DNA from 2 places in the Specibacter sp. BI4 genome. Region 1 is predicted to be linked to the other one. Evidence: predicted binding sites of a transcription regulator. Region 1 holds the regulator's gene; the other holds the start of a gene.
The links. Region 1 encodes LexA, which represses DNA repair genes until DNA is damaged. Its sites were predicted from a motif close to TCGAACANNTGTTCGA; they were not measured.
Positions count from the first base shown of each region.

Region 2: AC1L6K_RS06615 (Y-family DNA polymerase) is a predicted target of LexA. The motif match lies at 2,712-2,727, and genes of this name have one in related genera.

Region 1 covers NZ_CM155265.1:3,453,261-3,469,121, reverse strand. Annotated here, with positions in the region: gene recA (recombinase RecA) at 1-424, shown strand, start outside; gene AC1L6K_RS15870 (regulatory protein RecX) at 433-960, shown strand; gene AC1L6K_RS15865 (aggregation-promoting factor C-terminal-like domain-containing protein) at 1,072-2,433, shown strand; gene miaB (tRNA (N6-isopentenyl adenosine(37)-C2)-methylthiotransferase MiaB) at 2,696-4,183, shown strand; gene miaA (tRNA (adenosine(37)-N6)-dimethylallyltransferase MiaA) at 4,180-5,133, shown strand; gene dapF (diaminopimelate epimerase) at 5,246-6,178, shown strand; gene AC1L6K_RS15845 (class I SAM-dependent methyltransferase) at 6,236-6,880, opposite strand; gene hflX (GTPase HflX) at 7,031-8,689, shown strand; gene AC1L6K_RS15835 (ATP-dependent DNA helicase) at 8,682-10,709, shown strand; gene AC1L6K_RS15830 (DMT family transporter) at 10,753-11,718, opposite strand; gene AC1L6K_RS15825 (LysR family transcriptional regulator) at 11,791-12,723, shown strand; gene AC1L6K_RS15820 (GNAT family N-acetyltransferase) at 12,904-13,359, opposite strand; gene lexA (transcriptional repressor LexA) at 13,493-14,236, opposite strand; gene AC1L6K_RS15810 (LysM peptidoglycan-binding domain-containing protein) at 14,513-15,085, shown strand; gene AC1L6K_RS15805 (histidinol-phosphate transaminase) at 15,232-15,861, shown strand, end outside.
Region 2 covers NZ_CM155265.1:1,393,812-1,409,672, reverse strand. Annotated here, with positions in the region: gene AC1L6K_RS06625 (FAD-dependent oxidoreductase) at 1-873, opposite strand, end outside; gene AC1L6K_RS06620 (ribosomal maturation YjgA family protein) at 912-1,328, opposite strand; gene AC1L6K_RS06615 (Y-family DNA polymerase) at 1,415-2,692, opposite strand; gene AC1L6K_RS06610 (class IV adenylate cyclase) at 2,830-3,354, shown strand; gene AC1L6K_RS06605 (pyridoxamine 5'-phosphate oxidase family protein) at 3,351-3,986, shown strand; gene AC1L6K_RS06600 (hypothetical protein) at 4,171-4,698, shown strand; gene AC1L6K_RS06595 (putative immunity protein) at 4,788-5,303, opposite strand; gene AC1L6K_RS06590 (hypothetical protein) at 5,601-6,218, opposite strand; gene AC1L6K_RS06585 (LexA family protein) at 6,291-6,698, opposite strand; gene AC1L6K_RS06580 (LutC/YkgG family protein) at 6,882-7,556, opposite strand; gene AC1L6K_RS06575 (LutB/LldF family L-lactate oxidation iron-sulfur protein) at 7,553-9,103, opposite strand; gene AC1L6K_RS06570 ((Fe-S)-binding protein) at 9,100-9,897, opposite strand; gene AC1L6K_RS06565 (hypothetical protein) at 10,081-10,206, shown strand; gene AC1L6K_RS06560 (FadR/GntR family transcriptional regulator) at 10,244-10,966, shown strand; gene ppsA (phosphoenolpyruvate synthase) at 11,098-13,479, opposite strand; gene AC1L6K_RS06550 (pyruvate, water dikinase regulatory protein) at 13,629-14,447, opposite strand; gene AC1L6K_RS06545 (L-lactate permease) at 14,801-15,861, shown strand, end outside.

The DNA.
Region 1 (15,861 bases):
CACCGGTGGCAAGGCGCTGAAGTTCTATGCGTCCATCCGCCTTGACATTCGGCGCATCCAGACCCTGAAAGAGGGTGCCGACGCCGTTGGCAACCGCACCAAGGTCAAGGTTGTCAAGAACAAGATGGCACCACCGTTCAAGATCGCCGAGTTCGACATCATCTATGGCGTGGGCATTTCGCGTGAAGGCGGAATCATCGACATGGGTGTCGAGCACGGCATTATCCGCAAGTCCGGTTCCTGGTACACCTATGACGGTGACCAACTGGGACAGGGGATGGAGAACTCACGGCGTTTCCTGAAGGACAATCCGGAACTGGCAGATGAACTGGAGCGTCTCATCAAGGCAAAGCTGGGTGTCGGTGTCATTGCTGAAACTGAGGATGAAACCGAACCCAAGCTCAAGGCTGTTGACGGCTTCTAGGGCGCCCCATGAACAACGCACGTCCGGCACCGGAACTGGAACCTGAAGCCAACCCGGCATCGGTGGCCAGGGCAATTGTGCTGCGCCAGCTGACACACTCGCCTAAAAGTAGGTTCCAGCTCAGCCAAAAGCTTGCCGAACGCCACATCCCCGAGGATGTGGCGGAGGCTGTGCTTGACCGCTTTGAAGCTGTCAAACTCATTGACGACGCCGAATTTGCCGACATGTGGGTGCGCAGCAGGTCGATGCACAAGTCACTGGCCAGGGGAGCCCTGCAACGTGAACTGACGGAGAAGGGGATCGCCCCGGACCTGGCACAGGAAGCCCTGGCACAAATTGATGACGACACCGAGCGCGGGCAGGCCATGGAACTTGTCCGGCGCAAGGTCCGGCCGTCCATGGACCTGGACGAAGCGGCGGAGCGGGACAAATACACCCGCCGCTGGGTGGCGATGCTGGCCAGAAAGGGATTCAACCCCTCCCTTGCCTTCCAGATCGTTGGCGAGGTCATCGACGAGAGCCGGCAGGAAGACTAGGCAGCCCGCGTCCGCGCCGGCGCAGCGCGCAGGCCGCAACTGCGCGACGGCAGGGACAACATGACAAGTATTTCGGCAGCAACCAGCGTGAAGCGGCTATGCTAGCGGCATATGAGTAAGCACCAGCCAAAACTACGCCGCCTGCTTGCCGTCTCAGTGGCGGCCGGTTTTCTGCTTGCCTCCGCCGTCACAGCCGTGCCGGCCCAGGCCGAGGACGCCCCGCCGTCGGGGTTCCCCAGCTGGGCCGATGTTGAACAAGCCAAGGGCGATGCAGCCGCCACAGCCGTTGAGGTCTCCAAGGTGTCGCACATGCTGGACTCCCTGGAAGCTGAAGCGGGAGTGCTGGGCACTGCCGCCGTCAAGGCCGGAGCCGATTTTGCCCTGACGCAGCGCCAACTTGATGCTGCCACCGCCGAGGTCGGTGTCCTGGGGGCCCAGGCTGCCCGTGCGGCCGAACAAGCCGAGAAGTACAAAAAAGATGCCGTTGCCGTTGCCGTGCAAAGCTACAAAAGCGGCGGGACCGGACTGGGACTGTTCGCCACTATGTCCGCCCTGGAATCACCCGAAAGCCTCAACGGTGTTGACATGCTTCACCAAGTCGGTGAGCGGGCCGCCATCAAGCAGGCGAGGGCCAATGAGGCCCAGGCAGCGGCAAGCGCCCTTGAAGAGACTCGAAAGGGTGCCGAGGCGGCCCAAAAGGAACTCACAGCCGCAGCGTCCAATTCCCGTGACGCAGCCGTTGCCGCCCAGCGCGCCGTGACCAAACAACTTGACACGAAAAAAACACAGAGCACCACCCTGGTGGCGCAGCTGGCATCCCTGAACAACACCACTGTCGCCAAGGAACAGGAATACCGGCAGGGGCAGCTTGAACTTGCCGCCTACAACGAGGCCCAGGAAGCAAAACGCCAGGCGGCCGCGGCGGAGGCGGCCCGCCGCGCGGAGGCCGAGCGGCAGCGTGTCGAGGCTGAACGGCTGAAACCGGCACCCCAGCAACCAGCCGCAAACCCGGCTCCGAACCCCGTGGTGAACCCAGCTCCGGCCCCGGCCCCGGCACCAAACCCTGTTGCCCCGGTGGCGCCGTCGGCACCGGTGGATCCGGACCCGGATGACGGCTACATACCAATTGACGTGCTGCTGCCGAACATTCCCGGTGGCGCAGTCAACGATCCGGCAGGGGCGCAGGCCTACGCCTCGACACGGTTGGCCGGACATGGCTGGGGGCAGGACCAGTTCCAATGCCTGGTCCAGCTGTGGGAACGTGAATCAAATTGGCGCACCAATGCCACGAACCCCATTAGCGGGGCCTATGGGATCGCGCAGGCCCTGCCGCCGAGCCAATATGCCGTCACCGGCTCCGACTGGCTCACGAATTACCACACCCAGGTTGACTGGGGCCTGGGCTACATCCAGGACCGCTACGGCTCACCCTGCGGTGCCTGGGACCACTCCGAAGCCATCGGCTGGTATTAAAAGCCTCACCTCCTCCCCATGTCCGGACGTCCACGCCCCGCTCGTGTGCGCGTCAGCCCATGAGCGCTTCCCACCGGGCCCTGCACTTTGGCGCGTGAGCGCCTCCACCGTGGCCTTGGCGAAGGCCGTTTAGCTGATACTTGGCGGCAGGTCTTAAGCTGGTACGGTGAGCCTGATCCAAGACAGCGTCGATACGTCCGCAACCGCAGCAAGCCCAGCCGGCCAGCCCCGCACCTACCAGGTGCGCACCTACGGCTGCCAAATGAACGTCCACGACTCGGAGCGCATGGCCGGGCTCCTGGAAACCGCGGGCATGGTCGCCTTCGATGATTCCAATGCCACAGGCGAGGTTGACGGGCACGGGCAGCCCGTGGGCCCCAGCGCCGACGTCGTCGTCTTCAACACCTGCGCCGTCCGCGAGAACGCCGACAACAAGCTGTACGGCAACCTGGGCATGCTCGCCCACGTCAAGGAGAGCAACCCCGGCATGCAGATCGCCGTCGGCGGCTGCCTGGCGCAAAAAGACCGCGACACCATCCAAAAGCGTGCACCCTGGGTCGACGTCGTCTTTGGCACCCACAACGTGGGCGCCCTGCCGGTCCTGCTGGAACGCGCCCGCCACAACGCCGACGCGCAGATGGAAATCCTGGAATCACTTGACGTGTTCCCGTCCACGCTCCCCACCAAGCGTGACGCCGTCTACTCCGGCTGGGTCAGCATCTCCGTGGGTTGCAACAACACCTGCACTTTCTGCATCGTGCCCTCACTGCGAGGCAAGGAACGCGACCGCCGCCCCGGGGAGATCCTGGCCGAAATCCAGGCACTCGTGGACGACGGCGCCATCGAAGTGACCCTGCTGGGCCAGAACGTGAACTCCTACGGTGTTGAGTTCGGCGACCGCCTTGCGTTCGGCAAGCTGCTGCGCGCCTGCGGTGACATCACGGGCCTGGAGCGCGTGCGCTTCACGAGCCCGCACCCGGCCGCCTTCACCGACGACGTCATCGCCGCCATGGCCGAGACTCCCAACGTCATGCCCCAGCTGCACATGCCGCTGCAGTCCGGCTCCGACAAGGTGCTCAAGGACATGCGCCGCTCCTACCGCTCTGCGAAATTCCTGGGCATCCTGGACAAGGTGCGCGAGCAGATGCCGCACGCCGCCATCTCCACCGACATCATTGTCGGCTTCCCCGGCGAAACCGAGGAGGACTTCCAGGCCACGCTCGACGTCGTTGAAAAGTCCCGCTTCGCCACCGCCTTCACGTTCCAATACTCCAAGCGCCCCGGCACACCCGCCGCGGACCTGCCCGACCAGCTGCCCAAGGAAGTGGTCCAGGAGCGGTTCCTGCGACTGACAGCACTGCAGGACCGCATCGCCGCCGAGGAGAACGCCAAGCAGGTGGGCACCAGTGTTGAGGTCATGGTCACGGCCCAGTCAGGACGCAAGGCTGCCGCAACGAGCCGGCTCTCCGGCCGTTCACAAGACCAGCGCCTGGTCCACTTCAGCGTCCCCGACGGCGCCGAGGCCCCCCGCCCCGGCGACCTTGTCACTGTCACCATCACGGAGGCCGCGTCCTTCCACCTCGTTGCAGACCCCACCACAGCTGATTACCAGCTGCGCCGCTCCCGCGCCGGCGATGCCTGGGACCTGGCCCAGGCCGAGTCGTGCGGCGTGCCCACCACTGGAACGTCCGACGGCGCCCGGCCGAAGGTCAGCCTCGGCATGCCGTCGCTTCCGGTCCGCACCGCATGAGCGCAACCCCCGCAGCGGCTTCGGACGCTGAGCTGTCGGGACGTGAGTTGCCGCTTGTGGCCATTGTCGGGCCCACCGGATCGGGGAAATCCGAGCTGGCCCTCCAGCTGGCCGAACGTTTCGACGGCGAGGCCGTCAACGCGGACTCCATGCAGTTTTATCTCGGCATGGACATTGGAACGGCCAAGCTGCCCGTTTCCGAACGCCGCGGCATCCCGCACCACCTCATGGACTTCCTTTCGGTCCGCGAGGACACCACCGTGGCAACCTTTCAGCAACTGGCCCGGACGGCCATTGCCGACATCCGCTCCCGTGGCAGGCTGCCCATCCTGGTGGGCGGCTCCGGCCTCTACCTCAGGGCGGCCGTGGACGTCCTTGAATTCCCGGGCACCGATCAGCAGCTCCGGGCCACCCTTGAGGCGGAACTTGAACGGGACGGGCTGCCCGCGATGCTGGCCCGCCTGACGGAGGTGGACGCCGTGTCCGCCGCCCGCATCAACGACGGCAAGCGCGTGGTGCGGGCCCTTGAAGTCCATGCACTCACCGGCAGGCCCTTCAGCTCCTTCATGCCCGATCGCCGCTACGTCACCCCTACCGTGCAGATTGGGCTGAACGGCGACAGGGCCGATCTTCATAACCGCTTGGAGGGGCGCGTGCATCGCATGGTGGACCAGGGCCTGCTTGAGGAGGTTGCGGCCCTGGTTCCCCAGGGGCTGCGGGAGGGCCGGACGGCGCACAAGGCCCTCGGCTACCAACAATTCCTGCGGGTCATTGACGGCGGGTCCACAGTTGCCCGGGCCAGCGAGGAAACCATCGTGGCGACCCGCCAGTTTGCCCGACGCCAGCTCACCTGGTTCCGTGCGGACCCGCGCGTCCAGTGGCTCGACTGGTCCCAGCCCGGGCTGGGTTCCGCGGCAGCGGCCCTGGTGGCCTCCGCGGATGAAGCCTAAGACAGCCAGCACGCACCCGACGGGCTGCCCGCATTGGGCGGGCAGGGCGGCTAAGCCGCCATCCGGCGTCGTCCGTCCGGCGCCAGGGCGGTTGGTGCCCTAGTCTTAATGCATGACTGAGCCAGCAACACCACTGACAGGCCTGCGCTTCTCCAAGGGGCACGGGACCGGCAACGACTTTGTGCTGGTGTCCGATCCCGACGGCACCCGCGAACTGACCCCGGAACAAACAGCCGTGCTGTGCGACAGGCACCGCGGCATCGGCGCCGACGGGCTGATCCGTGCCGTCCGGTCCCGGCACCTGCCCGAGGGTGCCGCCCTGCTGGCGGAAAACCCCGGCGCCGAATGGTTCATGGACTACAGCAATGCCGACGGCTCGCGATCGGAAATGTGCGGCAACGGCGTGCGGGTTTTTGTGCACTTTCTCGTGGCCCAGGGGCTCGTGGCGCTGGAGCCCGGCGAGGCGCTCACCGTTGGCACCCGTGCCGGCATCAAGGTCGTGTCGCGCACCCCCGGCGGCTACCGCGTGGACATGGGACCCTGGGACTTCATTTTCCCCGATGAAGCTGCGGGGCGGGGCATGGATTCGCTGGTCGACGCGGCCGGGCTTTCCGTGGAGCGCCCGGCACTGTCCATCAGCATGGGCAACCCCCACACCGTCGTGGCGTTGGCGGACCTGGCCGAACTTGCCGGGACGCAGCTCTTTACGACGCCCGTGGTTACGCCGCCGCCGCCGCACGGCACCAACGTCGAGTTTGCCGTGCCGGCCGAGCCGCTGGTGATGGACGACGTCGGACACATCAGCATGCGCGTCCACGAACGCGGGGTGGGGGAGACCCTGTCGTGCGGCACCGGCGCGTGTGCCGCAGCTGCCGCCATCCGCTTTTGGGCCGGCAGCGACGCCCCCGACGACTGGGCTGTGGCAGTTCCCGGGGGCGTGGTGGGGGTGCGTTTCATCCCCGGCCCCGACGGACGCGAACACGTTGAGCTCAGCGGGCCGGCCGAGATCGTCGCCGACGGCGTGGTTGCCCAAGGGCTGGTGTAACCCCGGCCGTCCGCAGTACGGCGCCTGCCCGCGGCTGCCGGGGCGTCGCCGTCGTGCCTACGGGTTGGTGCGGGTGACCTTCAGAATCCTGAACGCCTTGTTCGTGGAGTCGCGGACAACCGTGAAACCGGCCTCCGGGTACTGCTCGCCAAGCGCGCCAGCCAACCAGCGCTGCAGCGAGTCCGAACCAAGGTTCTTTTGGACCACCAGGTAGGCGTTGCCGTTGTGGGCGAGGCGGGGCAGCCACATGAGCAGGATGGAGTGCAGCTCCGACTTGCCCACCCGGATCGGCGGGTTTGACCAGATGGTGTTGAACCGAATCCCCGGATCAACGTCCTCCGGGGTCGACGCATGGACGTTGTCCAGTCCCAGCGCCGCGGCATTTTCCCGGGTCAGTTCAATGGAGCGTTCGTTGATGTCCACGGCGTACACGGTTGCGGCGGGGGACCGCAGGGCCAGGCTCAGGGCCACGGGCCCCCAGCCGCAGCCGATGTCAAGCAGATTGCCCTCTGTGGCCGGCGGCGGCGCCTCCGAGAGCAGGATGGTGGTGCCCTTGTCGACCCCGTCCGGGCTGAAGATGCCCCCTGCTGTCTGCAGCTGGCGCTCCGCGCCGGCCAAAACCACGCTGAGGGGCCGGCGCTTCATCGGCGTGGACGGTTGTGAACTGAAATAGTGCTCTGCACCCTGAGTACCCATAGTCATGCCAGATTAGTGTGGTTTTGCCACATTGTGTATCTAGGCGCGCCTAAGCACGGCCACGCCCCGGGGCACTTGTCCACAGGAAATTGTCGCGGAAGGTGTGCGTGTGGGCGGGCCGGACTACGATTGAGGGTAAGCGCCTATAAGGAGAACATGTCCAACGCATCTGCACACCATGGTTCCGACGACAACAAACTGCCCACAAACGGCGGAAACGGAACAACACCGGGCTCCGGCCAGCCCGACCAGGAGTTGTCAGTGGCCGAGATCGAGGCCGTGATTGACCGCATCCTGGCCAAGGACGCGGCCACCAGCCGGGCCGTGCGTGCTGACGAAGAAAGCGAAGCCCAGGACCCCTATGAGGGAACGCCTGCCGTGCGGCCGCTGGCCGGGCATGCCCAGGCCGTCTCGTCCCTGAATTTCCAGCACAGCCAATTTGACGGCGACCAGTCCGAACTTGCGGAGCGCAACGCGCTGCGCCGCCGGGCCAGCCTGTCCACCGAACTCGAAGACGTCTCCGAGGTTGAATACCGCCAGCTGCGCCTGGAACGTGTGGTTTTGGCCGGTCTGTGGTCGCAGGGGACCATGGCCGACGCCGAGAACTCGCTGCGGGAATTGGCCGCACTGGCTGAAACAGCCGGCTCGGAGGTCCTGGACGGGCTCGTTCAGCGCCGTGCCAAGCCCGACCCCGCCACCTTTCTGGGCCAGGGAAAGGCACAGGAGCTCAAGGAAATTGTGTACGCCACCGGTGCCGACACAGTCATCATTGACGGCGACCTCGCACCATCCCAGCGCCGCACCCTGGAAGAAGTGGTCAAGGTCAAGGTCATTGACCGCACCGCGCTGATCCTGGACATTTTTGCCCAGCACGCCCAGTCCCGCGAAGGCCGTGCCCAGGTTGAGCTGGCACAGATGGAATACCTCCTGCCACGACTGCGCGGCTGGGGCGAATCCATGTCGCGCCAGGCCGGTGGCCGGGTGGGAGCCGCCGGCGGCGGCATTGGTTCCCGTGGTCCCGGCGAAACGAAGATGGAGCTGGACAGGCGCAAAATCCGTACGCGGATGGCCAAACTGCGCCGGGAAATTGCGGCCATGCGCCCGGCCCGGGAAACCAAGCGCGCCAACCGCAAGCGCAACAGCGTGCCCTCAGTTGCCATCGCCGGCTACACCAACGCCGGCAAATCCTCGTTGCTGAACCGCCTCACCGACGCCGGTGTACTGGTGGAGAATGCGCTGTTCGCCACCCTCGACCCCACTGTGCGCAAAACCGAAACCTCGGACGGACTGGGCTACACCCTTGTCGACACCGTTGGATTCGTGCGCTCACTGCCAACCCAATTGGTTGAGGCATTCCGGTCAACGCTTGAAGAAGTGGCCGACGCAGACCTGATCCTGCATATTGTGGATGCCTCACATCCCGATCCGGAGGGGCAGATCTCGGCGGTGCGGACGGTGTTCGCTGAAGTCGGGGCGCTCCAAATCCCCGAAATCATCATCTTGAACAAGGCCGACATCGCGGACCCGTTCGTGGTTGAACGGCTGCGCCAGCATGAACCCCGCACGGTTGTGGTTTCCGCGCGAACCGGCCAGGGCATCGAGGAATTGCTGGAAGCCATCAGTGCAGGCATCCCGCACCCAAGCGTGTCCTTGACACTGTTGATTCCCTACGATCGCGGCGACGTCCTGAACAAGCTGCACCGCAGTGACGCCGAGATTGTCAGCCTCGAACACGGTGAGCATGGAACGCTGGCCAATGTTCGCGTCCGCGAGGACCTGGCTGCCGAGGTTGAACCTTTTGTCCAGCATGCCTGAGAGCGAATTGTCACAGCAGGCACTGGATCTTTTGGACCGGGCAGTTGAATCCATGGGCGGCCAGCGCCGAGATGGGCAGCATGAGATGGTCCGGCGGGTGGTCACCGCCATTGAAAGCGGCGACCACCTGCTGGTGCAGGCCGGCACCGGAACGGGAAAATCGCTTGCCTACCTAATCCCGTTGATCGTCAACGCCCTCACGAGCGACAAACCGGCCATTGTGGCCACGGCAACGCTGGCCCTGCAGGCCCAGATTGTTGGCCGCGACGTACCCAGGCTGTTGGCTGCCCTGGCACCGTTGCTGCCGCGTGCGATTGACGTGGCACTGGTCAAGGGGCGCAGCAACTATGTGTGCAAACACAAATTGGGTGGAGGTTTCCCGACCGAAGACACGGGGGAAGGTGCCCTGTTCAACCTGGGCGAAGACACCAGCGTCGCCCACCTTCCGGGGGCAAGCTCCGGTCCCACGTCCCAGCTGGGCAAGGAAGTTGTGCGGCTGCGCGAATGGGCACAGGACTCCAAAACCGGGGACAGGGACGAACTTGCTCCCGGCGTCACCGACAAGGCATGGCGGCAGGTTTCCGTCACGTCCATGGAATGCCTGGGGGCACAGAAGTGCCCGTTGGCCACCGAATGCTTCTCCGAACTGGCCCGCGCCCGAGGGGCCGAAGCGGACATTGTGGTCACCAACCACGCCATGCTGGCCATCAGTGCCTTTGAAGGCATCGCCGTCCTGCCCGATTACGACCTGGTGGTCGTGGACGAGGCCCATGAGCTCCAGGACCGGGTGACAGGTGCCGTCACCGGACAGCTGTCGGTCCAGATGGTCCAGGCGGCTGCCTCGAGCACCCGCAAGCACACAGGTGTTTCGGTGGACGCGCTGCACGCAAGTGCAGCAGCCCTTGACCTGGTTTTCGCGGGAACCCCTGAAGGGCTGCTGCCCAACGGGCTCAATGATGCCCAAAGCCAGGTCATCGGCCAGGTGCGCGACGCCGTCCGGGCGGCGCTGTCGGATTCAAAGCCGGAAGGCAGCGCCACGGCTGACGGTGGACGTTCCATTGCCAGGTCCCGCCTGAACCTGATCTTCGACCTCTGTGAGCGCCTGTTGGCGGCAAACGAGGCGCGGGAAGTTGTGTGGGCGTCACGGCCCGGCACATTCACACCGGGCAAGGGTTACCAAAAGGCTGATCCGAACGAACCCGCTGTCATCAACATTGCGCCCCTGAGCGTGGCGATGAAACTGCGCGAAGGCTTGTTTGCAGACCGCACAGTCGTGCTGACCTCGGCCACGCTGGCCATTGGCGAATCATTCCAGGCCACTGCCGGAGGCCTGGGACTGCTGGGTCCCAGTGCGCCCAATTGGACAGGGGCGGACGTTGGTTCGCCCTTTGACTACCCCAAGCAGGGCATGTTGTATGTTGCAGCCCACCTGCAAAAGCCGGGATTTGGGATGTCACCGGAACAGCTGGATGAACTGGCGGCGCTCATCACGGCTGCCGGCGGAGGCACGCTGGCATTGTTCTCCTCGCGGCGGGCGGCGGAGGATGCGGCCGAGAAATTGCGCAAGAAGCTCAAGGTGAAAATTCTGTGCCAGGGTGATTCATCCATGGCGGGGCTGATCAAGGAATTTGCCGACGAAGCTGACACCTGCCTGTTCGGCACCATGTCCCTGTGGCAGGGCGTTGACGTGCAGGGCGCCTCTTGCAGGCTTGTCGTCATTGACAGGATTCCCTTTCCCCGCCCGGATGATCCGCTGGTCACGGCCAGGGCAAGGGCAGTGGCGCAAAGTGGGGGCGACGGCTTTATCGCCATCTCGGCCACGCATGCGGCTGTGCGCCTGGCACAGGGTGTGGGGCGCTTGATTCGGTCCAGTGAGGACAGGGGAGTGGTGGCTGTTCTTGACTCCCGGCTGGCGAACGCCAGCTACGGCGGCTTCCTGCGGGCGGCCCTGCCGCCGTTCTGGGCCACCAAGGACAGGGCGGTGGCCTTGTCGGCGCTGACAAGGCTGTCGGGCAAATAGCTGACGGGTCGCGCGCGGCCATTGGTCACCGGCCCAACAGGGCTCAGTCGTCGGCCGCACCTTGCAACGCGGTTACGGCCGACGCGGCTACGGTGATCTCCCGGTGTGGCAAGCCACTCCCGCGCCAGCGCTGTTCGGCACGGGCCCCCCACCAGGTGGCCACGAGAAGCACCGCTGCCCCCAGGTAGCCAAGCGTGCCAATCCGGTCTCCGGCAAGGAGCATTCCCACGAGGAGGGCCCAGCCAGGTTCGGTGCCGAGAAGCATGCCTGCTCGTGACGCCGAGGTGTGCTTCGTTGCCCAGAGCTGCCCAAGAAACGCCAGGATCGTGCAGCCCAGACACAGGTAGGCAATAGTGAGCCAATTCGCGACAGTGAAGCCCGGAAGATGCGCCAGCAGTGAGTTTCCGCCCCAGGCGGCGAATATGACCGCGCCAAATGTGATCTCGACGGTGGTCAGCCCCAGCACGTTGGCTTTTTTGTTGACGGTAAAGCATGCCTCGGCAACACCGAGCAGGGCCCGTGTTGCTGCAGCACCAAGCATGAGTCCATCGCCGAGGTTGACCCCGGAGAAACCATTGCCACCCACGAGCAGCGCAATGCCGAGGAGGGCAAGCAGGATGCTTCCGACCAACGCAGGGGAGAGCCGTCTCCTGGTGAGAGCGGACTCGAGTAACGGGGTCAGCAGAATGGACAGGGCGATGATGAGCCCGGCGTTTGTCGCACTCGTGAGAGTGACGCCGATGGTTTCCAGCGCTATGGTGGCCGCCCGTAGGGTTCCAAGCAGGATGCCGGGAAATGCCGAGTCCCGGAGCCGATTTCTTGGCCGGGCGAAATGCGCCAGCAGCAGGATTGCCGCCGAGGGAACGAAACGAGCGCACATCACCGCAGCCGCGGATGAGGCCACCGCCAGGTCTTGAGTCGCCAGATAGCTTCCGCCCCACAATATTGCCACGATCAGGAGTACGGCGTCGGGGAGCAGTCGACGGGTGGAGGGGGATGCGAAGGACATGCTTTTACCGTACTGACAACCCTCCGTGCAGAACAACAGGCACTATCTTCAATATCCCGTAAGGTGAGCTTCATGGAAGTTCATCATCTTCGAACCTTGCGCGAACTCAGGGACCGCGGCTCCGTCACTGCTGTGGCACAGGCCCTGCACCTTTCTCCGTCTGCGGTGTCCCAGCAACTCGCAGCCCTGCAACGGGGAGTGTCAATTCCCCTCACCGAGCAGCGGGGTCGAGTGCTGATACTCACGCCGGCGGGCGAACGGCTCGCCGATGCCGGAGGTGAAGTGCTGGAAGCCCTCGCACGCGCAGAGAACTCCGTCACAGGGTATCTCCTGGCGCGACAGGAACTCGTTTCAGTCACCGCTTTTCACAGCGCCGGTCTCGCCTGGTTCCCGGAGCTTATCGCCAGAAGCCTCAACGATCCCGACGGGCCGAGGGTGCATTGCAGGGACGAGGACGTATCGGTCAACGAGTTCGTCGATTTGGTGGGCGACCACGACGTCGTGATCGCCCACCGTCCGCTGATGTCCGAACCCTGGCCCGCCCGCAGGGTGCACGCCACGCCTGTGCTGCAGGAACCGATTGACCTGGCCATTCACCGTGACCATCCACTGGCGAAACATGGGACGGTGCGCCTGGCCGATCTAGCGGCAGAAACCTGGGTGGCGGCGCACGAAGGATTTGCCCTCGAACCACTCCTCGTCCAGGCAATGTCTGCAGGCGCGGGCACCCCGATCCAGATTACGCACCGGGTCAATGAGTTCAACATGGTGGCGGCCATTATCGCCGAGACTCGCGCCGTGGGCCTGCTGCCGCGCTACACAGGACTGGCGCCCCACTTTCGGGAGCAGGTAGTGCTGCGCCGGATCGAGGGGCTCGACATTGGCCGGCACATCGAAATCCTGACAAGGCCCGAAGCGCGGGCACGGGTGAGCACGCGCACCGTGATCGAGCGTCTCATCGAGATCGCCGAGGAGACACGCCGCCGCGCAGAAGGAGCGCGCTGACTGCACCCCCGGGCTGGGCCTCATTCCCCGTAAATGCATGTATCCACTGAGTCTGGGGTGCGGCTTAGGCGATGCCGGCAGCGATCGTGCCGGCGCTGTTCTCGCCCGGCCGACAGGGAGCCCGCGTCGGGCTTCATGTCCGTAACGGAACACTCCATGAGGCGTCGTGCCGGCGTTGCATCACAACTGCCGGCTCCAAGCGACTTCGCGTCCGAGCTGGCCGGTTTCGGTAAATAGTTGAACCTGGTGTGTTGAGGCCAGGGCGACCGCAAGAGCATTCGTGTCTGCAGACGTGAACCCGGCTTTCTGCCAGAACGGCCCCGACCTGCGGCTAAACAGCCAGGCCCGGTCGGCGCCGGCTTCGACGACCCGGTCCATGGCAAATTGAGCGAGCCCCAGCCCAATTCCTGTTCCACGCAGTTCCGGAGCGACGGCGACGCTGCGTATGAGCGCATGGTTGCCGTCGTGGCTGCTTTCGTAACCAGTTGACGCGAAAATCCGTCCTGTTGTGGCATCCCGTGAGATCCACAAGTGCACCGACGGTGAATCGAGGCCGCTGAGCGTCAAATCGGCGGTGCGAAGGAACGCCGAGATTTCATCCATGTCGGCGGGGCCCGCGGGCACAAGATTAATCATGGCTCAACGGTATGCGCCCACCAACGGCATCCTGAAATATGTGGGAGATGATGCCACGCAAACAAAAACAAGAGTGAACAGTGCGGCGCCCCGGCCACTTGGCCGGGGCGCCGCACTGTCTGCAGGAGTGGTGCTAGAGACTGCGAAGCACCGAGACAACCTTGCCCATGATGGTTGCGTGGTCGCCGAGGATGGGTTCGTAGCGGGTGTTCTGGGGCAGCAGCCAGGTGTGGCCGTCGCGCTGCCGGAACGTCTTCACTGTCGCCTCGTCTTCGAGGAGGGCAGCAACGATTTCACCGTTGTTGGCCGTGTTTTGTTGGCGCACCACAACCCAGTCACCGTCACAGATGGCTGCGTCAATCATGGAATCGCCCTGAACCCTGAGCATGAACAGTTCACCGCTGCCCACAATCTGCCGGGGCAGCGGCATGATGTCATCGACCGACTGATCGGCCAGGATGGGCCCGCCGGCTGCGATGCGCCCGACCAGCGGGACGAACGCCGTGTCCGAGGAACTGCTGAGTTCGGCAAAGTTCAGGCCGTTTGAACTGCGCAGATTGGAGGGCGAACTGACACCCTCGATCTCAACCTGGCCGCTGTCGAGCACCAGCGGAATGAGGACCTCCATGGCGCGGGGACGTTTGGGGTCGCGGCGCAAATAGCCGTGGCGTTCCAGCTGCGTCAGCTGGTGCGTGACGCTTGACAGGCTCGCAAGCCCCACCGCATCACCAATCTCACGCATGGAGGGCGGGTAGCCCTTGTCGGCGATGGAGCGCTGGATGCACTCAAGGATTTTCTTTTGCCGAACTGTCAGCCCCTTCATTCCGGCGCGGCTGGGCGCCTGGGGGATGCGGTGCGGAGGTTCTGGAAGCGCCATGGTTCCCGGGTCCTTTCGTGGCTGCCCTGAACAATGTCAGTGCCTGCTGGTGGACTGCATCTAGCGGCCAATCCTTGTCTCACAAGTTTAAGCCACAAACGAAGCAATTTCAAACATTTGTTCTATCAGCCCTTGGCAAGTGTCGTCCATAGGTGCTAAAACTGTACTAGTAGCTAATTAGAACATACGTTCTATCGAAGATATAAGGCATGGAAATTTGATCCGACGGATGTTGATGGCCAAGGATCTAGATCCACGGCGAAAGGACCAGAAATCATGAATGCAATGGTTATCTCAGCACCAACCCTGAGCAGCAGGCACACAAACGACTCGGCGGCAGGCGGCACGGGACCGTGGCGCTTTCAGCCGGCCACCGAAGCCGCTGCCGGCGGCAGGGCGTTCAGGCCCGACTCCGCGAAGCCCGAACGGATGCAGTCCGGTTCGGTTACGGCGCCAGTCGGTTCGGTGCCTTTGGGTTCGGCGCAGGCTGGCCCGGGCATGAATGATGGTGGCCGGGCCAGGCTCCAGCTCACCCGCCGCGGCCGTCTGGTGCTCCTTGGCCTCCCCGCCATCCTCACGGCCGCCGTAATGGTCTTTGCCGCCCTGGCCATTGGGCTTGGCTCCATCGCCACCCCGGCCCAGGCCTCCGCCGCGTACGCGGCCGTGGACCTGGCCGACTACGCCGTGTCAGTCACCGTCCTGCCGGGCGACAATCTCTGGAGCATTGCCAGTGCTTCGAACCCGCATGGCGACATTCGTGACGTTGTCAGTGAAATTGTGGCGCTCAATGAGCTGGGCAGCGGAGTCCTGCAGGCCGGCCAGCGCCTGTACGTCCCCCTCCCCAAGTAGCGCCTGTACGTTCCACGCCCCAGATAAAGTCTGGGAGCTGCAGCAGCGCCCGCCGGCTGTGCCGCGAGTGCCCGCACCTGTCGCAAAGATGTCCGCATGGTGTCGCCGTTTCGGCATTTGGTCCGGTCGCCAATTAAGCTTGTGCCATGGATCAGTTTGAACTCTTAGGCCAATTGCCGCTCCGTGACGATCTGCGCGGACAGCACCCATACGGTGCTCCGCAGATTGACGTGCCGGTGCTCCTGAACGTCAATGAAAATACCTTCGGTGTCCCGGCCGACGCCAAGGAAGCCATCCTCACGGCTGTGGCGGCAGAGCTTGACGGCCTGAACCGCTACCCTGACAGGGAATTCACCGTCTTGCGCCAGGAGCTGGCTGCCTACCTGGGTCATGGGCTCGATGAAAACAACCTGTGGGCGGCGAACGGTTCCAATGAAGTTCTGCAGCAGCTGCTGCAGGCATTTGGCGGTCCTGGCCGCACCGTCATGAGCTTCCCTCCCACCTACTCCATGTACCCGCTGCTGGCCAGCGGCACCGGAACCGGTTACATCGCCGGAGTGCGGGCGCCGGACTTCAGCCTGTCCGCCGAATCGGCGGCTGAGCAGGTTCGCGAGCAGGCCCCCAACATCGTTCTTTTGTGCTCACCGAACAACCCCACCGGCACGGCCCTTGGCCTGGACGTTGTGCAGGCCGTTTACGAGGCAGGGGAAGCCTCGCAAGCCATCGTCATCGTGGATGAGGCCTATACTGAGTTCTCCCACGCCGGCACGCCCAGC
Region 2 (15,861 bases), 2.1 Mb from region 1:
GCTGCCGTCAACAAAGAGTCCACCCTCCGGGGTCAGCCGCTGCAGCGGTCCTCGCGACACGAGGGTTCCGGCGGCAATGCCGTTTTGGTACTGCTCCGTAAGTGGCAGCCCGGTGACGCCCACGACACTCAGTGGCGGGAGGCCTGCGGCCGTGCGCTCATTGACGCGGCGCTCAACATCACGCCCCCAGTCGGGGTTGAATTCGCGGCTCGTGAACTCTGGCGGGCGCCGTGTGGACCACGCGGTCTGCACGCCGGCCTCGGCAAGCTGCAGCAGGAACTGCACGGCCGAGGTGCCGCCGCCAACCACCAGCACGCGCTGGCCCGCAAACTCCTGTACGGAGCGGAAACCGTGGGTGTGCAGCTGGCGGCCGGCAAAGCTCTCCACGCCGGGGTAGTGCGGCCAGTACGGCTTGTCCCAGGTCCCCGTGGCGTTGATGACAAGGCGGGTTTCGAAGGCTCCCCGGTCCGTTTCCACCACCAGTGGCGGGCCGGCAATGTCGGCGGGGACACCGGCGTCGTCCTCAAGAAAGAGCATGGCTGAATCCGCAATGAGCGGGCGCACGGCAAGCACCTTCACGGGCCTGTGCACCGGCAACTCAAAGGTTTTCTCGTAGCTGCCATAGTACCGAGAGACCACCGCGGACGCCGGCTCGACGGGATTGGCCGGCGGAAGTTTCATGCCGGGCAGGTCGTGGATGCCGTGCGCGCCGCCCAGGGTCAGCGATGGCCAGCGGTGCAGCCAGGCGCCGCCGGGTCCGGGGTTGGCGTCCAGCACCACGAAGTCGAGCTCCGGCCGGAGCCCCTGACGCGCCAGGTAATACGCAGCCGACAGTCCGGCCTGACCTGCACCAATAACCACTACGTCCAGCATTGTGCCTCCTATAGTGGGGAACCGGCCGGCTGGCGGCACTATTCCGGCTGTGGTGCACCCCACTGGCTGCCGCGCCGGGAAATGGCCATGTCGGCGAAGCAGACGGCCGCGGCCCCCACGGCGTACGCCACGAGATCCAGTGCGGAGAATGTGGTGCCAAAGACCAGGCGCGAAGGCGGAAAACTCATCGCGAGCTGTTCGGGGATGCCAGTCAGTTGTGCGAGTTCAACGAGGGAGCTGAGCGCGAAGGCTGCGAGCGCCAGCCAGTGCCGCCTGGCCGCAGGCATGATGAATGCGAGCACCAGGTAAACCAGCACGGTGTAGAGCGCGTCGGTGATGAGGTTGGCGAAGCCCCCGGGCACGAAGAAATGGAGCACCAGGCCGAGGATGACCGCATCTCCGGCTGCGAGGAACAGCCAGAAGCGCCGGGGTTTGGCGGTTTTCACTTGATTCATGGGCTTGAGTCTAATGGCGGTTCATCGCCATCAGCTCTCGTCACACATAGCGTCCGGCTGCAAGTGGCGGACGGGACGGAACTCGCTCAAGCCCGCACCACCGGCAGTTCGCGCCATTCCGTGGTGTACCGCGGCGAGGAGTGTTCGCGCTTCATCGACCACTGCGGCGCCTCGGCCAGCCCGCCAATGCCGATGCCGATGGCCATTGCGCCGAACCTGCTGCGGACTTCCCCCAGCACTCCGCCTACGTCCGGCGGCTGCGAGTCGGCGCCGAACACGTCAAGCATGCCTGCTCCCGACGCCGGCTCAAGTCCGTTGAACATGACCCCGGCCCGCAGGTAGGAGGCCCCGGCAACGGCGCTTTGCCTGATGGCGGCCACGGCGGCCCGGACCAGCACAATGGGATCCTGGGTTGGCGTCGCAAAGCGGATGGTGGCTGCGGGGAAGCTGCCTTCCCCGGCGGCGAAGCGGCTGGTTCCGGCCGTGACCGTCATGATTGCAGCCCGCAGCCCTTCCGCATTGAGCCTGGCGGCGCCGCGCTGGGCATACACGGCCATGACCTCCTCCATGCCGGCCACCGTAGTGACGGGCTCGGAAAAGCTGCGGGAGAACATGATCTGCTGTTTGTCCACGTGCTCTTCCGCGTGCGGAATGCACTCGGTCCCATTAAGCTCCATCACGGTGCGCTGCAGCACGACCGAGAATTTCTTGCGAATCACCGCCGGGTCCGCGGCCTTGAGGTCGGCGATGGTTTCAATGCCCATCAGCTTCAACCGGGCAGCCGTCTTGCCGCCCACTCCCCACAGGCCGGAGGCCGGAACGCGTGACTGGATTCCCGCAACATGCCCTGCCGGCATGGCGTCCAGCGCACACACCCCGCCCAGCGCCGGGTTCTGCTTGGCGATCCTGTTGGCAAATTTGGCCTGCGTCTTCGTCGCGGCCACACCAACGCAGACGGGCACGCCCACGTGGCGCATTACGGCAGCCCGGATGTCGCGCGCGGCTGCCTGCAGCTGTGCGGGGTCCCCCACGAGCCCCACGAACGATTCATCGATGGAGTACACCTCCTGCCACGTACCAAAGCGGCCCACCACTTCCATGACCCGGGCACTCAAGTCCCCGTACAGTTCATAGTTGCTGGAGCGCGCCACCAGCCCCCAGTCCCTGGCCTGCGATTGGAGCTGGAACCATGGCGTCCCGGTGGCGATGCCAAGTTCCTTCGCCTCCGCCGAACGCGCCACCACACAGCCGTCATTATTGGAAAGCACGACGACGGGTCGGCCTTCCAGCTTGGGGTCAAAGACCCGCTCGCAGGAGACATAAAAATTGTTCACGTCCACCAGGGCAATGCGGTTGTTGCTCATGGCTTCATTCTTTCACGATCCGAACATTTGTTCGACATTTTGGCAGGAACCCAACCCTGCCACTTTTACGGCACCAATGCGATTTCAGGACCGAAGAAAGCTGCGCACTCGGAATCGTTCCATGGTTGAGTTGTGTCATGCCAGAAAACATGGAGATCAAGGCGCGTTTGGACAATCTCGAGGCACTGCTGCCGGTCATTGCAAGGTTGGCGGACGAGGGCCCCGATATCGAGCTGCAGGACGACACGTTCTTTGCCTGCGACAACGGACGGCTGAAGCTTCGGGTCGTGGACGGCGGCCGCGGTGTATTGATCCACTACCGCAGGGCGGATGAACTGGGCCCCAAGCCTTCACACTACGAGTATTCAAGCACGCCGTCCCCGGACACACTTAGGTCTGTCTTGGCACTGGCCTATGGTGAAACCGGTCGGGTGCGCAAACATCGCACCGTCCTCCGCCTGGGTCATGCACGCATCCATCTTGACCGTGTTGACGGCCTCGGCGATTTCCTGGAGTTGGAGCTCCCGATCGGTGACGGCCTGACGAAAGAAGACGCGGTCCTGGAAGCGAACAGGCTGATGACCGAGTTGGGCGTCGGAACTCCTGCCCTGGTCGACGGAGCCTACGTGGATCTCCTTGCCGCCCGGCAGGCGGTTGGATGAACATGGCGGTCCCTGATGAGGGCCTTCCGGGCCCCGCCACCGTTTCCCCCGGTTCTTGTGCTCGAAACGGGGACGGCCTGGCCCTGCGGGACGAGCTTCGTTCACTTCCCTCGATTGTCGGGCGGGCCCCGGACTTCGACGTGCAATCGGCTCCGGCGAATCCGCGCGGGCTGTTTCTGGACTGGCTGCGGTACGCAATTGACGCTCAGGTGCCAGAACCCCACGCAGCCACGCTTTCAACCGTCGATGCCGGCGGGATGCCGGATGCACGGGTGCTGATCGTCAAGGACGTGACCGACGAATGTGGTTTCTTGATCGCCACCGGCGACGAGTCAGCCAAGGGAAACCAACTGCGCGGCAATCCACAGTGCGCCCTCACTTTTTATTGGGGTCCGCTGGCCGGCAAAGCTCCATTCTCGAGAGCGAAGCCGCCCATGCGGCACTGCTTGCAGAGGCTGTCGCCGCCCTGGAATCCAATGCACACCTCGTGTCGCCACACTGGTCTGTATGGACAGTGGTGCCCGTGGCGATTGAATTCTGGCAGGGCGACGCAGGCCGCAACCACCAACCCCTCCGCTACCTCCGCGAAGGGAATGACTGGCGCATTGATTCGCTCTGGTCATGACAAATGACAAGTATTGCTGCGCCTCCCTTCTCCGGCGACGGGGGCGCGGTCAGGAAGGTGCCACGGGACGCACCCGTCGGGTGGGCTTGAAGTGGGCTGAATGGAACGGTCCTTGATTTTGGTCCAGACCCTAATGGGTGAACGGCCCGGCGAAACCGTTGGCGACCTCGTAAGACAAGGAAGGCCCTGGAATGAAGGACTGGCTCCGGCAGCACCGGGTGGGAGTGTTTCTGTCTGGCCTTGCCCTTTTGGCAGTGGCCCAATTTTGGGTTCTCCTGGCCATCGGAACCTCTTGGCCCGACGCAACGGCCCGAACGCTCGTCAACGCCTTGTTTGGTGCCGGCCTCCTGTACCTCGTGGTGAGAAACGACCGAAAGCAAAGGATGTCCCTGGAGAAACAGGGCATCTTCGCGTACATCCGCCACCCTGGCTCGCGGCCGGGGACATTGGGTGACTTGTGGGCCGGCGGGACTGCAAGCTGTCACATAGGACAGCTCGTCTTCCAAGAAGCCATGTCCGGGACCGATGTCGCGCTGGGCAACCCCACAAAATTCGACGTCGTCGCTGCAACCGAGGATCCCCGGCAAGCCACTAACGACAAGTCCAACCCACTGCCGTCCAGCCTGCTGATCCAGACGTTCATTTTGCCTGGCGGAACCGTTGAAATCGCTGCTGAACCCGCTGCACTTGCAAGGATTGAACAGGAAATATTCGCCTAGACTCCCATCGCGTAGTCCCCTTCCGGTGGAATCCGCCGCCTGCCCGCAGCGTAGGCTCCAGGCAAGGTGCGTTGGCGCTCGGCCTGCGTTCAGTTGTCAAATACCGACCAGCAAATGTCGTTGCGCAACCGCTGGTCGTCAATTACGAGCTCACGAATCGCTTGCGAAAGCTGGTCACGCTGCCACTCGCACTCGGCTCGTCCTGCGTCGTCAGCCCGGGCATCAGGGGCTGCTGCTCGCACGGCTTTGATTGCATAGGCGGCAGCACCCAGTTCGTGGGCTGCGACGTGCGCGACGGCCCCGGCCTGGCCCGCAGCGTAGGCGGCAAACCGGGCAGCTCCCCGCAGGTCCCTGGCCGCGCCCATTGCATGTCCGCCCGCCGCGCGAGCCTCCATCATCTTGACCTCACCACGCACCCAAGCACGGGCATGCTCGATCGCCTGACGGGGCCGGGGGTCTTTCGGTTGAGCCACCTCAAATAAGGTGAGAACGTGCTCCGCGCACGATGCCGCCCACAGCGCCAGAAGCTGGTGATCCTCATCGGTCAGGCTGCCACCCCGCCGGATCGTCACAAAGCGCGGGTCACGGACCTTCGGCAGAATCATGTTGACATTCTACTGACGGGGCCTCGCGCGGCCGTGCGGCAGTCAGGCGCCGAACGAGCATGGCTGTTTAACCACCAGACAGGCCCGGGCCGGCAAAGCCGGAATCACTTCTGCAGACACTGCTGAGCTCATGTTGACGGCAGCTGCGGACGCATCGGCAACAACACCGAGCCACCACGGCGGAAGACGACGTAACGGATGGCGGTGAAAGAGTTCGTCACAGGCGTTCCTCTACAGTTACTTATACCTTCCACAAACCTTAGCTACGCCGATTCAGTCGTCTGCCCAGAGCCTCATCTAACGGCAGTCAAAGTCATGGAATACAGGCCAGACAGGGTCGTGACCGTTGCCGCGCACCATCAGGAGCGCACCCTCGGCAGTCCACTTGAATTCATATGTACCGGAGTCAATCGGACGGTAGCCGTCATCGGCCGTCCAAGAACTGACTGAGCGTCCGATACCGCCAAACCCGACTGCATACAATTCACCGCCGCCGGCAAAAAGGAATGAATCTTCCCGCACGACAGCTTCGCAGAAGCCTGGCCCGGAGGGCTGCAAAACTGTGTAGCGTGCCTCAAAGGCTATATCGCCCAATCCAAGAAAACCCGTACAAACAACAGTCACCACGACAAGCGCGCCCCACCAGCCCGAACGCTTCCGAGGCGGGCTCGCCCCCGCGGCACGATCCAGCCGCCGGCGCACGGATGCCCGGATGACAGCAATCACCAGCGCGGCTGAGAGAAAAATGGAGCTGACAACCCAGCCCGGCGCAACCATCCCTCCCCACACCAACAAGAAGCCGAACATTCCACCCACGGCGGCCACGCCAGACAACAGCAGACACCCCCGGGCGGTTGCGTCGAAGCGTTTTTCAACCATCGACCGAGGCCTGAATGATTCTGTGGTGGAGGGCATTGGGCAAGTCTAGATGCACGCCCGGCGCTGTGAACCCCCGCAACGAGACCCTTGGGCGCAGGGACAATGCAGTTAAACGTGGTGCAGGCAGCGGGTGACGACGCCCCACACCGAGACCTCACCGCTCAAGGCAACCACCTCGGCCGAAACCGGGGACGGGGCATTGGCTGGTTGGGTTGTGAGTGAGCTCACGCCGTCGATCTTCAAGAGGCGGCGGATCAGCAGTTCACCTTCGACGACGGCGACCACCACGGAGCCGTCACGCGGAGCAAGCGCCCGGTCGACGATGATTTCGTCGCCGTCGGCAATGCCCGCACCGGCCATGGAATCGCCGGACACGCGCATGACGAAGGTACTGGTGCGGTCGCGGATCAGGTGGCGGTTGAGGTCGATCCCACCGTCGAAGTAGTCGCGTGCGGGCGAGGCGAACCCGGTCGGCTCGTTGGGCTGCTTGCGGGCTGCCGGATCCACACCAAACACGTCACCACCGCCTAGTACAAAGATTCGAACACCCAGCATAGCACTGCGGAACGGCGCACCGCCCGGCGCCGCCTGCTCAGGCGCTACCCAGTCGAGCCCTGCCGGCGCAGGACGGAGGGGCGCCGAACGAGGCGATGCGATGCAGTTTTCCGCAACCGCAGGTTTGGGAACCCCCGCCGGCCGTTACGTCAGGATGATGACGTCGAGGGTGCGTGGGCCGTGGACGCCCTCGACACGTTCGAGTTCGATGTCGCTTGTGGCGCTGGGGCCGCTGATCCAGGTTTGGGGCCTGGTTGCCTCCAGCCGGGCGATGGCTTCGGGCAGCAGCTCCACAATTTGGTCGGTGCTCAGGAAGCAGATGTGCCTGTCGGGGACGAGAGAAATGATGCGCCGGCCCTGGTCGTCGCTGCCATCGAGCATGATCGTCCCGGTTTCCGAGACAGCCACCGCGGCAGCCGTCACAACGGCGTCAACCGCGTCGAGTTCGGCGATACTGAGACGGTGCCCGGGCCCGTCAACATGCACAGCCAGCACCCCGGCGTTGTTCGCTCCTGCGCCAGTCCCGGCGTCGTCCTTCCCGGCGGACGGAAGGGCGGAAAGCCAGGACTCCGGCAGGCCGTGCGGGACCACAATCGAGGCGGCACCGGCCAGCAGTTCGGCCAGCTTGGCGGGGGCCTCGTCGGCGGGCGTGACGAACACGTTCGCCTTGTAGTCCACGAGCCGGTCCACGAGCTGCTCGAGCCGCTGTTCCTCGCTCATGTCCGAGCTGCGGCGGTACTCGCGGGGCACCACGGGGGCCTCCGGCGCATCCCGCAGGGCCGCCTTGATCCGGTTCATGATGTCCTCGCGCGCGCTCATGCCTGTTCCCCTTCGCTGCTGTTTCCGGTGCTGCGGTTTTCCGCACTGCCGGGCACGACGGCGGCACCTGGCTGGTGTTCCTTGGCCCACCAGTGGCGGAACGACTGCGTGGGCGGTGCGGGGATGTCCCTGCTTTGGGTCCAGCCGCCGGCGATGCCCGGAAGCTTTTTGATGACCTTCTCGCGCCCGGCGGCCAGCTTGCCCAGGGGCAGTCCCTTTTCCAGCAGGCTCAGGTGCGCACCGCTGGCGAACGCCCACTCGGCGCCCTTCATCATCAGGTCCATCTGCGAGGGGACCTTGACCTTGGCGCGTTTGGAATCAACGTCCTCCCCGCGCAAGTGCACCAGGATCTCGGGAATGTTGATCTTCACCGGACAGGCGTCAAAGCACGCGCCGCACAGTGAGGAGGCGTAGGGCAGGGAGTTGTTTTCCTCGCTCTTGATACCTGTCATGAGCGGGGAGAGGATGGCGCCGATGGGGCCCGGGTAGGTGGAACCGTAGGCGTGTCCGCCGGTGCGTTCGTAGACGGGGCACACGTTCATGCACGCCGAGCAGCGGATGCAGTTCAGCGCCGTGCGGCCCATCTCATCCGCGAGGGCGGCGGTGCGGCCGTTGTCCAGCATGACCAGGTGCACGTTCTGCGGGCCGTCTCCGGGGGTGACCCCGGTCCACAGCGAGGTGTACGGGTTCATCCGCTCCCCCGTGGAGGAACGCGGCAGCAGCTGCATGAACACTTCCAGGTCGCTCCAGCTGGGCAGCAGCTTTTCGATGCCCATGACGGTGATGAGGGTTTCCGGCAGGGTCAGGCACATGCGCCCGTTACCCTCGGATTCCACCACTGTGAGCGTGCCGGTGTCGGCCAGGCCGAAGTTGGCGCCGGAGACGGCAACCTTGGCGGTCAGGAATTTCTTGCGCAGGTGCGTGCGGGCGGCCTCGGCCAGGCGGGCTGGCTCGTCCGTGAGGTTCGGGTCCACGACGGGCATTTCGCGCAGGAAGATCTCGCGGACCTGGCTGCGGTTCTTATGGATGGCCGGGACCAGGATGTGGCTGGGCTTGTCATGGTCCAGCTGGACGATCAGCTCGGCCAGGTCAGTCTCAAAGGCGGCGATGCCCTGCTCTTCCAGATACTCGTTGAGGCCGATCTCCTGGGTGGCCATGGACTTGACCTTGACGACCTCGGTCTCCCCGGTTTCCCGGATCAGCGCCGTGACAATCTCATTGGCTTCCTGGGCGTCGCGGGCCCAGTGGATGATGCCGCCGCGGGCGGTAAAGTTCGCCTCGAACGTTTCCAGCAGGGCGGGCAGCTTCGCCATGGTGGCGTTCTTGATCGCAGCCCCGGCGTCGCGCATGTCTTCCCAATCCGGCAACTCCGCCACAACCTTCAGCCGCTTGTCCCGGATCGTGTGGGTGGCGTGGCCGAGGTTGGCGCGCAGCTGCGCATTGCCGAGCTCGCGGTGCGCGGCCTGCGGGAACGGCTCTGTGGCATTGAGGTTGCCGTGGCCAAAGACAGGCAGCGAAGGCATGCCCAGGAAAGTGTTGCTGCTCATCGCCTGCTCCCCGCCAAGGTGATCCCGCCGGTGACGGTGACGGGGTTTTCCAGCGTGCTGGCCAGGATCTCGGCGAAGTGGAGGGTGCCCACATCGCTGCCCTGCCGGGACAGCCCGCCGCCAATGTGCAGGAGGCAGCTCGCATCACCACCGGAACACAGCTCGGCGCCGGTGCCGCAAATGTTGGCCGCCTTGTCCGCGTTCATGGCGCTGGAGACATCAGCGTTCTTCATCGAAAACGTGCCGCCGAAACCGCAGCACTGGTCCGCTTCCGGCAGCTCCACCACCTCGATGCCACCCACACTTTTAAGCAGGTTCAGCTGCCGGTCCTCCAGGCGCAGCAGCCGCATGCCATGACAGCTCGGGTGATACGTGACCTTGTGCGGGAAATACGAACCAAGCTGCTCGCCAGCGTCTGTGACGCCAAGGACGTCCGTCAGCAGCTGCGACAGCTCATACGTCTTTGCACCAACCACCGCGGCCCGGGCCTCCAGCACCGCATCCCCACACCGGCGGGCCACCAACTCATGCTGGTGCTTCACGCTGGCAACACAGGACCCGGACGGCGCCACCGCGACATCGTAATCATCAGTGTCGAAAGCCTCCACATGGTTCGCCACCACCGTGCGGGCCTCCTTGAAATAACCCGAATTCACATGCATCTGGCCACAGCACGCCTGACCAGGCGGGAACACAACCTCGTGCCCCAACCGCTCCAAAAGCGCCACAGTCGCACGCGCCGTCCGCGGATACATGGCATCAACAATGCAAGTGGCGAAAAGCGCAATTTTCATGGGACTATCCTTCGACAATAAACTCAACGATGTGGTCTGACCATACCCGTCCCCAGATTCAAAGTCCAGTAAAAAGTTCACAAACAGTGAGATGGGCCACGCAAATTTTGAAATTCAGGATAAACCTCCCTTCTCGGATCATGGTGGGCAGGCTTCCGTTTCTCCTCACAAGCCGCCGTCCCCATGGTCCACACCGTCTGGAGCATTCGATGGACAGGGGCGACCATCCTGCTCACGCCGACCCGCGCCATGAACCCCTCCGGCCACATCGGGTTCGGTCAGGTCGTGGTCATCGGCACCTGGGCGTGATGCCAAGAAGGACGTGGGCCCATGGCAGGATGGGACCGTGATTGATAAAACGAGAAAGGCTGCGGGCCCGCGCGCCTATGAGGCGGTCTTGGCGAGCATCGAGACCGAACTGCGGTCCGGGCGGCTGAACATCGGTGACCGCCTCCCTGGGGAACGTATGCTCTCCGAGCAACATGGAATTTCACGAGCCTCGGTGCGGGACGCCATCCGTGTCCTGGAGGTCATGGGACTCGTGCGCACAGCGACCGGATCGGGGCCTACCTCCGGGGCGGTGCTGATCTCCAACCCGGCGGCAGGGCTGTCCTCGACGTTGCGCCTGCACGTGGCGAGCCGCCACCTGCCCGTCGTCGACATTGTGGAGGCCCGCATCCTCATGGAGACCTGGGCCGCGTCCAAGGCCGCGACCGAGTTGCCGATCGACGAAACATCCCTGGCTCGGGCCAAGGAGCTGCTGTCCCTGATGGACGACCCTGCCCTTGACCGCGAGTCGTTCCACGACCTTGACTCGCAGTTTCATGTCCTGCTCAGCACCATGGGCGGCAATGCCGTCGTATCCGCCATGATGGAGTCGCTGCGGCTCTCCATCATGGACTACGTGCGCAACTCCGTCACCACGGACGAGCAGTGGCGTCCCGTTGTGAAAACACTGCGGGCACAGCACCACGACATCCTCGACGCTGTCACGGCCCGAGACGGCGAGCTGGCCGGGCGGCTGCTGCGACAGCACATCGAATGGTTCTTCGCCGAAACGGGCAGCTGACTGCCCCCACCAAGCCCGATGCCTCCCACGGACGGCCGTGGGAGGCATCGGCCGCGGAAAGCGTTGGAAGCCCCCGTCGTCCACTCTGTGAATCGAACACGCGGTCCCATGCTGCTTGGCCCGGTACGGGTTTAGCCCGCAGTGGTGCCGGCCAGCCGGAGCCAGGTGTCCACCACGGTGTCGGGGTTCAGGGACAGGGAATCTATGCCTTCCCGGACCAGCCACTCCGCGAAGTCGGGGTGGTCGCTGGGCCCCTGGCCGCAGATTCCAACGTATTTTCCGCGTTCCTTGCAGGCCTTGATCGCCATGCTCAGGAGCTTCTTGACGGCATCGTCACGCTCATCGAAACCGCCCGCGACAATGGCAGAGTCCCGGTCCAGGCCCAGGGCCAGCTGGGTCATGTCGTTGGAACCGATGGAGAATCCATCGAAGTAGTCAAGGAATTCGTTGGCAAGCAGCGCGTTGGAGGGGATCTCGCACATCATGATGACCTCGAGGCCGTTCTCGCCCCGGCGCAGGCCGTTTTCCGCCAGCAGCTCTATGACGCCACGAGCCTCGTCCAGGGTCCGGACAAACGGAATCATGAGCTTGACGTTGCTCAAGCCCATCTCGTTCCGAACAAAGGACAAGGCCTCGCATTCGAGGTCGAAACAGTCGCGGAACGTTGGTTCCAGGTAGCGTGAGGCGCCGCGGAAGCCGAGCATCGGGTTCTCTTCATGCGGTTCGTAGGCTGGGCCGCCGATCAAGTTGGCGTACTCGTTGGACTTGAAGTCGGACATGCGCACAATCACCGGCTCCGGCGCGAATGCGGCGGCAAGCGTGGACACACCCTCGGCCAGGCGCTTTATGTAGTAGTCCCGGGGGCTGTCGTAGGCGGCAATGCGCTTCTGGATTTCCGCAGCCACATCCGCTGGCTGGCTGTCCAGGTTCAACAGGGCCTTGGGGTGGATGCCGATCTGGCGGTTGATGATGAACTCCAGCCTGGCAAGGCCCACGCCGTGGTTCGGCAGCTGGGCGAAGGTAAACGCCTGTTCCGGGGTGCCGACATTCATCATGATTCGAACCGGAGCCTCGGGCAGCTCGTCGATCGAGGTTTCCTTGACGTGGAAGTCCAGCAATCCCGCGTAGATGACGCCGGTCTCGCCCTCGGCGCAGGAGACCGTGACGTCGACGCCGTCGGACAGGGTCACGGTGGCATCACCCGTGCCAACGACGGCGGGGATCCCCAGTTCCCGCGCGATGATCGCCGCATGGCAGGTCCGTCCACCCCGGTTGGTGACGATGGCTGAGGCGCGCTTCATGATTGGCTCCCAGTCCGGATCAGTCATGTCAGCGACAAGGACATCACCGGTTTGAAAGACGGCCATCTGGTCGATGGCGGTGAGGATGCGGACACTTCCGGCCCCGATGCGCTGGCCGATGGCTCGTCCTTCGGCCAGCACCGGCCCCGACCCTTTGAGTCGGAAACGGGTCTGCGTGCCGGGGGCCCGGCGGGACTGGACAGTTTCCGGGCGGGCCTGCAGGATGTACAAGCCGCCGTCGGTCCCGTCCTTGCCCCATTCGATATCCATGGGCCGGCCGTAGTGCTTCTCAATGGCGACGGCGTGCCGGGCGAGTTGCTCGACGTCGTTGTCGCTGAGACTGAAGCGGTCACGCAATGACTGTTCCACCGGGACGAAGTCGATGGTCCGGCCGATTTCACGGCTGGCAGTGTAGGTCATTTGGAGGGCTTTCTCGCCCAGTCCGCGTTTGAGGATGGCGGGGCGGCCTGCCTCGAGTGCGGGTTTGTAGACGTAGAACTCGTCCGGGTTGACGGCGCCCTGGACTACGGCCTCGCCGAGGCCGTAGGAGGAGGTGACGAACACGGCGTCCTGGAAGCCCGACTCGGTATCCATGGTGAACATGACACCGGAGGCACCGACGTCGGAGCGGACCATGCGCTGGATGCCGGCCGAGAGCGCCACCTCGGCGTGCTCAAAATTGTGGTGGACCCGGTAGGCGATGGCACGGTCGTTATAGAGGGACGCAAACACGTCCTTGATGGCAATCAGGATGTTCTCGATCCCGCGGACGTTCAGGAACGTTTCCTGCTGTCCGGCGAATGAGGCGTCCGGGAGGTCTTCCGCGGTCGCGCTGGACCGCACGGCCCAGGAAAGTTCCTCTGAGCCTGTGTGCTTTTCCACCAGCTGCCGGAAGAAATCCCGGACCTGATCTTCAAAGTCCGGCAGGAACGGCGTTTCGCGGATCAGGCGCCGAATCTCCTGGCCTGCGGCAGCCAGTGCCGTGACGTCATCGGTGTCCAGGTCTGTCAGCCTGTCGACGATCCGCCGGTCCAGGCCCGAAGCGGCCAAAAATTTCCGGTACGCGTCCGCCGTGGTGGCGAAGCCGTCCGGCACCTGGACGCCGGCAGAAGTCAGCTTTTGCACCATCTCCCCGAGGGAGGCGTTCTTTCCTCCCACCTGGTCCAGGTCCTTGAGTTCAATTTCTGCGAACCACAGGATGTCTGTCGTCATTTCTACTACTCCTTTGTAGTGGGTGGCTTGCGGGGCAACGCCCCGCAAGCGGCTAAAGTCGATTGATCGGTGCAGCCCCGCATTCAGTGGCGGGCCCGCAAATTTCGGTGCACATGGCATGCACCGAACGGGTTTGTGAAACTTTCCCTCTAACGTTTGAGGTCCATTTTTTGCAATATGGTCGCCGCCATTTCCTCGACGGAAACGGCAGCCGAATTGATGTAGGGAATCCTGTACGACTCGTACAGCCGCTCCGCGCTGCGCAGCTCGAAGCCGCACTGCCGCAGCGACGCGTACGGCGAACCGCGGCGGCGTTCCGTGCGGATCTGGCTCAGGCGCAGCGCATTGGTGGTCAGGCCGAAACACTTGGACACAAAGGGCTGCAGCGACTTGGGGAGTCCCTCGCGTTCGAAGTCTTCATCCACCAACGGAAAGTTGGCCGCAAAGATGCCGTGCTGCAGTGCCAAATACATGGTGGTGGGTGTTTTACCGCAACGGGACGGGGCCACCAGGATGACCTGGGCCTTTTCAAGTGCGCGCAGGCTCGCACCGTCGTCGTGCTCCATGGCATATTCGACGGCGGTCATCCGGGACTGGTACCGGGCGGCGTTGCCCAAACCGTGCGCCTGCCCGGGCTCCCCGCTCGCGTGCGTGCCGAGGGCCTGCTCCAACTGCCCGACATGCGCGCCGATCAGGTCCACGACGATCCCCCGGCACATTGCCAGTGTTTGGCGGACATCGCTGCTGACCGCCGTCGAAAAGACGAGCGGCTGCACACCGCTTGCAGCGCGTCCGTCGATGATGTTCACGACAGACTGCGCCTGCTCCACTGTGGTGATGAATGGAATCGTGTGACGGTCAAAATTGTGCGACGGAAACTGTGTCAGCAACGTATTGCCCAGGGTTTCCGCGGTGATGCCGGTGCTGTCCGACAGGAAATAGACCGGTCGAAGTTCGTCATGGCTCATAAGGCATTCTCCAACACGTCGCTCCTGGTCGGGCAGGCGGGGAACAAAACAATTGTCATGGCAGTCTTCCGTTGAACCCGACCGTGTGGTCTGACCATATTAGATCATGCCCCTCCGCCCATTTCAATCAACTGACGGAACATGGCTCGAAGCCTACCCGAACAGAGGCGTCAAGTGCCTTCGCCCGCCTCGGCCTGCGCCAGTCGCAGCAACTCAACCTGCCGCGCCACCGGCAAGCAGGGCTTCGACGTGAAGGGGCTCACATTCCCTGGAGAATATGCGCTACACTTTGGTGGTCCGACCATAGAGGTCTGACCACAAATCTCAGTCACCCCTCACCGTGGAGGAACTCCGTGGATCTATTCACCCCCAGCACCGATCCGGTGCTCAACAGCGTCGCCTGGTCGGCCATTGTCGCCCTGCTGCCGTTGCTGACCTTTTTCATACTGCTCGCGGTCGTCAAAACCCGGGCCCACGTTGCCGGCGGCTTTGCACTGCTGGTGGCTCTCGTCGTCGGCATCGTCGCCTTTAAAATGCCCGCCGGCCTGGCCCTGCTGTCCGCAACCCAGGGCGGGGTCTTTGGCGCCTTCCCCGTGCTGTGGATCGTCATCATGGCAGTCTGGCTTTACCAGGTCACAGTCCTCAGCGGACGCTTTGAGGACCTTCGCCGCGTCTTCGACGTGATTGGCAAGGGCGACGTGCGTCTGCAAGCGGTTCTGGTCGCCTTCTGCTTCGGCGGACTGCTGGAAGCCCTCGCAGGGTTCGGGGCGCCAGTGGCGATCACCGCAACCATGCTCCTCGCACTCGGACTGCCCCCGCTGCGTGCCGCGGCCGCCGTGCTGGTTGCCAATACTGCTCCGGTCGCCTTCGGCGCCATGGCCATCCCGATCACCACCGCCGCCGGCCTCACCGGGCTGCAGGCAACGGACATTGCCTCAATCGTTGGGCGCCAAGCTCCGCTGCTGGCCACCTTCGTGCCGCTGATTCTGCTGTTCATCCTCGATGGCCGCAAGGGCCTCAAGGACTGCTGGCCGGCCGCGCTCGTCATCGGCTTTGCCTTCGCAATCACACAGTTCCTGTGCTCCAACTACTTCTCCTACGAGCTCACCGACATCGTTGCCTCACTCGCCGGACTTGGTGCGGCCGTGGTCTTTTTCCGGTTCTGGACACCCAAGGGCAGTGTCGCCGCACGCGAACGGCTCAGCGTGGCCGCCGGCGCAGTTGCGGAGAAGACAACCTCCGCAGGCGGCGGCTCCAACACGACAACCGTGGTTGTCACCGCCGATGCGGCAGCGGACCGCTTGACCCCGGCGCGCACCTGGTTCGCCCTGTTCCCCTACTTCCTCGTGATCGTCGTCTTCGGCATCGCGAAGCTGTGGAAACTGGGCGTGGACGTGCCCGCATTCCTTGCCTC